Regions from separate parts of the Spirosoma endbachense genome, predicted to be linked through region 2. Evidence: riboswitches for the same ligand, from Rfam matches in the RefSeq annotation. Region 2 holds a riboswitch; each other region holds the start of a gene.
The links. A riboswitch is a leader RNA that binds a small molecule or an ion and turns the genes downstream of it on or off. The one in region 2 is predicted to bind S-adenosylmethionine.

Region 1 (2,267 bases), 2.8 Mb from region 2:
TAATGGCTTCTTACAACCCGCATGGGTAGATTACTGCACCAGAATGGGTTAACTCATAAGCTGACAAATGTGTTGTCTAATCTTTATGAACCCTTTAGGCATTATAGAATAATTTTTTTCAGTGATGCTACCCGCTCGTTGAAGAAAGCTTCATGCTAATGAAGGAATAATGCGTTACTTTTTTACTGTTTCGGCCATTTTGTTTGAATCAGATGCGGCTGAAGCCATCCATTTCCGGAGAATGCTGCCCAATGGCCGGAATTCGATCAGAAAGCCGTCGTGGCCATATAGGGAATCAATCTCTTCGTAGACGGCATTCGGAATATGCCGGGCCAAAAACTGCTGTTCGGCTGTTGGAAACAGCAAATCGGAACGAATACCAACTACCAGAGCGCGAGCTTTTATCTGGTTGAGTGCGTTCAGAATGCTACCTCGGTTTCGGCCGACATTGTGCGAATCCATTACTTTCGACAGTGTCCAGTACGTAAAGGCATTAAATCGATCGGCTATTTTTTCTCCCTGATAGCGTTGATAGCCAGCCGCTTTGTAGCCATCGAGTTGTTCATTGTTATCGAGAGCCTGCGTAAAGCCATATGTATCGTAGTTACGATAAGAAATCATGGCCATAGCCCGAGCGGCCCTCATCCCCGACATGCCTGCATCGTCGCGTTGTTCGATCCAGGTAGGGTCGGCTTCAATAGCCATACGCTGCGCTTCATTGAAGGCAATACACCAGGGCGATGCTACCGCGCTGACAGCAATCAGAACCAGATTTTCGATTAGATTCGGGCGCAGAATTGCCCATTCAACGGCTTGTTCTCCGCCAACAGATCCACCAATACAGGTATGAATTTTATCGATACCCAGCTCCTGCCGTAACAAGTCCAGCGCTTCAACCATATCGCGGATTGTAATTGTCGGGAAATCATGGTAGAAGGGTTTCCCTGTAGTTGTATTGACTGAGAGCGGCCCGGTCGAGCCATAACAGGAACCGAGAATATTGGCACAGACGATGAAGTCGGTATCGGGATTAAAATATTTGCCTGGCCCTACCATGCCATTCCACCAGTCGCCGGGGTCGGCATTACCAGTCAAAGCATGACAAATCCAGACAACGTTAGATCCATCGCTGTTCAATGTACCGCGTGTCGTGTAAGCTAACCGAAAACCCGGTAAGCTTTCTCCCGACTCAAGCGGGAACGAATATTTATAGTTAAAATAATGGATGTCCAATGGATAATGCGTTTTCTGCCCTAACGTTTTCAGGAATTATGGAGGCATAACTACGCTGAAAACCATAAACATATGGAACCGCACAAAACCACTCCCGGTTAGCGGTGCGATGAGGTGAGTGATGCTTAGTAGGCCTCGTAGGGCATACAGTGCCGTTTGTAGCGCATGTGAATAAACGATTTATAGTCCCTAACCGTCCGCTTTTGCGGTTGCTTTAGGCAGGAGTTAGCACCTTGCCATGTGGTAGGTTGCCAGCGATTCACAGAGCCTGATCTCTCCTCGCTTCTTTATAAATCAATTGACGTCGGTATGAAATGATTGACGTCTGGCAATTGACTTGATACCGCAAGTATACTAGCCAAAGCGCGCCAATCCAAACACAGACTCTATTTTCTGACCGTTGCCTTATTTTTTTTGACTTCGTTGTCGAGTAAGGTTTATTTAATCGGGCGGATATTTACTTTTGTGGCGAAGACACCCCCCCAATGAATCAATCCTACCGTTACAACCGTGAGAATGCTACCCGAGTAGCCGGAACTACAACTGTGAAGGATGCAATCGGGCAGTTGCTGAAAGCGTATCAACTTCAGACTCGCTTCAACGAAACGTACCTCGAAGCCTTTTGGGGACGTATGATGGGGCCAACGATTGCATCGCGAACAAACCGTCTCTACGTTAGGGACCGAAAATTACATATCGAGATCGCTTCGGCTCCCCTGCGTAACGAACTCGTCAATGCCAAGCAGAAACTAATTCAACTTGTTAATAAAGACATGGGTACCGATGTTATCGATGACGTGGTATTTATCTGAATAAGTTAGATTTTAAAACCGAAAAAGGCATTACTGGTCAGTAATGCCTTTTTCGGTTTTAAAAAATCCTGGCAGACTTCTTACGATAAGGAGCTGGCAAATTCGTGCATTGTGCTAAACTCGCCTTGTGGCTTTAAATAGCGAAGTAGTGCCTCAACCCGGTCAAGTAATTCCTCCCGGGAATGACGCCGAACATAAGCCGGGATCTTTTCATAGCCCGAC
Region 2 (2,267 bases):
ATTTTCGCAGAATGTGTTGCTGGGCGTGGCCGCTTTTGCCATTAGCGTATACTGGACCTATACTAAAAACCAGTCTGCCGATGTGCAGACCAGTAAACCAACTTTGGGCGTCATCTGGGAGCGATTTCCGAAGTTTATTCTGGGCTTTCTGGGAGCATCATTGCTGTTTTCTTTTGTGTTGGATGCGGAAACGGTAGACAGCGTAAAAGGAAGTCTAAAAAGCCTTCAGGGACTATGGTTTGCGCTGGCCTTCACCAGCATTGGCCTTGAAACCCGCTTTGCGGATCTGTTCAAAGCCGACAATCGCCGACCGCTTTACGCCTTTTTGATTGCCCAGACATTCAATATTTTTATCACGCTAATAATCGCGTATTTTCTGTTTCGGTAAGCTTTACGATCGGGCTGGATGCTGGCCCGATTGCAGTAAATTCTACGCTGACCAGCGGGTGAAGTAGTAAATTTTCAAGAAAAGTATTCTTTTCTTATAGATTATATAGGAATTTGTTGCTTTTTTGAAAACAGAGGCTCTATATTTGAATCGTCTTACACTTACTACCTGCAAAGTAGCTGTGGATTTATACCGAAAGGGGGAGAGACAGGCTCATTGAACCCTTAGCAACGTTCCAGTTGGAAACCGTGCTAACCTGCCTAATTGGTTAGGAACTATAAATTTACACCCGCTCCGGCGGACAGGCATGATTACCCAAACATCTTCTTCCGGCTCCTGTAGAATCAGGAATTCACGCAATTTGGCTCTACAATTCTGTTGTTGCCTTTGTTGATTGGCGGACCAATGATCTATTGGCTGTACTGTTGATTGATTATTCGTAACTCCATCTCGATACGTCGGCTAAATAGCTCCCGCTGATTTATTCTGTATCAATATATTCTACTTAATATATAGAATATATGTATTAATAATTATTCCTGTGAACTCACCACCAGTTTACGGTCTAGACACAAACACCATGACACACAAAGTTTTACGCACGTTTTACCGCTTACTGCATTTGAGCATTGCCCTTTTATGGCTTTCACAAAATGCTCTAGCCCAGGGACAGTCGGTTTCTGGAACAATCAGGGACAAAGCAACCGGAGAAGGGTTGTCCGGAGTATCTGTTGTAGTGAAGGGGACAACCACAGGCACAACATCTGACCAGGAAGGACGATTTAAATTGAACGCTCCCTCAAACGCAACCCTGATTTTCTCATTCATTGGCTATTCATCTGTGGAGCAACCCGTACAGGGCCGAACAGCTTTTTCAATTGATCTGAGTGCCGATACGAAGCAACTCAGCGAAGTGATGGTGGTTGGCTATGGTACGCAGACAAAAGCCGAATTTACGGGATCGGCTGTGCGGGTCAACGGCGACGCGATCAAACAACAACCCGTACAAAGTTTCGATCAGGCCCTTCAGGGGCGGGCCGCCGGAGTAAGTATTGCGCAGCCCAATGGCGTACTCAACAATCCGCCCGTGATCCGGATTCGCGGAGTAAATTCAATCTCGCTGAGTTCGTATCCACTGGTTGTGGTCGATGGTATTCCTATCAATACGGGAAATGTGTCGGCTAGTACGGCTGTACCCAACAACCCGCTCGGCGACATCAATCCCGCCGATATTGAATCGATCGATGTGCTGAAAGATGCCGCTTCGACTTCCATTTACGGTTCACGGGCTGCTGCGGGTGTGTTGCTGATCACCACCAAGCGCGGAAAAGAAGGGAAGCCACGGATCAGCTATGAGACCTGGGTTGGCTCTTCCGAAACGGTTCGGCTACCCAAGCTATTGAACGCTGAACAATACATCGCCATCAAGAATGAAGCTGTTTTGAATGCCAAGATTCTGGGCGGTAATCAGAACAACGACAATGTTGCATCGGCACTTTTCTTTCAGAATAATAATCCCGATGGTTCTCCTATCGACACCCGGTGGTACGATTACATCTACCGGACGGGGGTATCGCAAAGCCACAATATCAGCGTATCGGGTGGTACAAAATCAACGACCTATTATTTCTCTGCCAACTACACCAAGCAGCAGGGAATTCTGAAAGGAAATGATTTTAACCGGAAAGGTGCCCGATTTAATATCGATCAGGACATTACAAACTGGCTGAAACTGAAAGCGAGCGTTTCCTATAATACCAGTTTCAATCTGTCGCCCTACTCGGGGTCAACCCCCAATACGACCTTCCTGCTGGTCTCGGCAGCCCGCCTGGCCATCGCCCTGCCACCAAATGTACCCGTCTATAATACAGATGGGAGC
Region 3 (2,267 bases), 2.5 Mb from region 2:
GGCCAACTTCGTATCGATCTCCTTTCGGGCTTTGGCAATATTCTCCGGGGTCTTTTTGGCTGTACCGGCAAACAAGGCCACCGTCGCTACGTCCAGGTCGCCCCGCTCCAGTTTAGGCAGATCAAACTGGCCTTTCGTTTCTGTACCGGCATCATTACCGGCGGTATTAAAATCGGCCAGAATGTCCAGATGCGGATCGATGGTTAGGGCGTATTTATGCACCCGACGCACGACCGCATCGGTTAGAGAGTCTGATTTGACCGGAACTTGCTGTGCACTGGCCGTAAGCCCAAGGGCTAACGACCAGGCGAGTCCGGTGGTGAAAAACGGGGAAGGTTTCATAGTGAGGATTGATGAAATTTGATTTCTAGTTGTTGATGAAGTGGACACGTAACAATAACCCAATTATAGTCTTACCGACTCGCTACAGCATTCGACGGTATGGCTACCACCGTTACATCGAGTGTGAAGTCGTCGTAAATCGCTTTGTCGCCAATGGTTTCGAAGAAGCTCTTTGAGCCATAATTGATGCCGTATTTAGTCCGGTCAACTGTCAATTTGGCCGTTGCCGTCAGCTTGCCACTCTCTGTTTTGAGCTGAGCCGGAAATTTGATGTCGTGCGTAATGCCTTTGATGGTCAATTTCCCCTCTAGACTATATTTGCCGTCGCCTGTTGGCGTTACCGACGCAATTGCCAATCGAGCCGTCGGATACTTTTCAACCCCGAAAAAGTCGTCATTTTTCAGGTGTCCTACCAGCTTGGCATTTTTATCAGCATCGGTTAAATCACTCACGGTCAATGCCTTCAGATTAACCTCGAACGTACCACTTTTCAGCCTGTCTCCTGCCAGCAACAGCGAACCGCTACTGATTGGAGCCAGTCCCGTATGCTCACCGGTTACTTTTTTACCTGTCCAGACGAGTCGGCTTTGTTGGGTATCGACTTTATACGTGACTTCTTTCGCTTTTGGCGGAGTTGGATTTGCCACCGAAACCAGCGAGAGGGCCATCAGGCCAAACAGGAGTTGAATTGTCTTTTTCATATCGATCCGCCGAAGCGGTATTTTCAGGTATTTAGTTTTGGTTTTTTGATGAGCCGGTACATTGAGTGTCATGGCTCGTGGCGTGTATTCGGCAAGGTATGCAGGCGTATCTAGCTGGTATCGTTACTTGTGTTTTTCGTCATTTCCCTATAAAGATATTTATTCCATAGATTTAATAGAATAAAATTGAAAATAGCCTTCTTGCTGCTCATCAATAAATAGAATTTACTGACTAGAGCGAAGCCAGCCGAACAAAATGACTCAATGGCAACAAAAGCAGGATATTGGGCTCATGGAGCGGGCTGCTCCGGAAAAACGAGAAAAGCAGCGTTGGGCGTGCGTAATCATGGAATGTAAATTTATAGTTCCTAACGAAGTAGGCAGGTTAGCACTATCGCCAACTGGCAAGTTGCTAAGGGTTCAATGAGCCTGTCTCTCCCCCTTTCGGTATAAATCCACAGCTACTTTGCAGGTAGTAAGTGTAAGACGGTTCAAAGATAAATGACTCGTTTCCAGAAAAGCAAACTTCTCCTATAGATTTTGTTATTTTTTTAATTCTTCAATGAATAGATGCTTTCACTTTACGTAAACCTGAAATCAGAAGGCACCAAAACCGGCTATTCGTTGCCGGTGAATAAATCGTGTAGGTCGAACCGTTCGTTTGGCCCGCGCAATTTTGTTTACAGAAGCGATACAAATACAGATTTAAACCCTCCAGTAAATTAATCCAGCATATAGAGCAAGTTGTAAAGAGTGTGTTGTAGCGGAGCTTTTCGTATTTTTGACCCTTCACGACCCAATTTTTTCGCTCATGCCTTATTGTCGGCTCCTGATTATTACTTTCATCAACGTTATTTTTCTCACAAAGGCTTTTTCGCAGTCAACAACTCCTTCTTTCCTGCAACTGAATGCCAGTCAGAACCGCTGGGCCGACTCCGTCTTTGCAACGCTGACACCCGATGAACGCATCGGTCAGTTGATCATGGTTTCGGGCTACTCGAACCGAAAACCCACCTATGAAGATTCGCTCGTAAATCTGGTTAGAACCTATAAGCTTGGCGGAGTAGTCATGTTTCAGGGAGGGCCAATCCGGCAGGCAAAACTCACCAATCGGTTACAGGCACTTTCGACAGTCCCCCTTTTAATTGCGATGGACGCCGAGTGGGGGCTGGCCATGCGGTTGGATAGTACGGTTCGCTATCCCTACCAGATGACACTCGGAGC

Region 1: another riboswitch for S-adenosylmethionine. It lies ahead of GJR95_RS21095 (homoserine O-acetyltransferase family protein); the one in region 2 lies ahead of GJR95_RS32850 (SusC/RagA family TonB-linked outer membrane protein).
Region 3: another riboswitch for S-adenosylmethionine. It lies ahead of GJR95_RS22605 (YceI family protein); the one in region 2 lies ahead of GJR95_RS32850 (SusC/RagA family TonB-linked outer membrane protein).

The regions. Positions count from the first base shown of each region.
Region 1 covers NZ_CP045997.1:5,232,054-5,234,320, forward strand. Annotated here, with positions in the region: gene GJR95_RS21095 (homoserine O-acetyltransferase family protein) at 175-1,233, opposite strand; SAM riboswitch class I at 1,411-1,529, opposite strand; gene GJR95_RS21100 (DUF721 domain-containing protein) at 1,719-2,045, shown strand; gene GJR95_RS21105 (polysaccharide deacetylase family protein) at 2,126-2,267, opposite strand, start outside.
Region 2 covers NZ_CP045997.1:8,062,396-8,064,662, forward strand. Annotated here, with positions in the region: gene GJR95_RS32845 (YeiH family protein) at 1-388, shown strand, start outside; SAM riboswitch class I at 573-672, shown strand; gene GJR95_RS32850 (SusC/RagA family TonB-linked outer membrane protein) at 969-2,267, shown strand, end outside.
Region 3 covers NZ_CP045997.1:5,597,498-5,599,764, reverse strand. Annotated here, with positions in the region: gene GJR95_RS22610 (dipeptidase) at 1-342, opposite strand, end outside; gene GJR95_RS22605 (YceI family protein) at 414-1,115, opposite strand; SAM riboswitch class I at 1,400-1,499, opposite strand; gene GJR95_RS22600 (glycoside hydrolase family 3 N-terminal domain-containing protein) at 1,855-2,267, shown strand, end outside.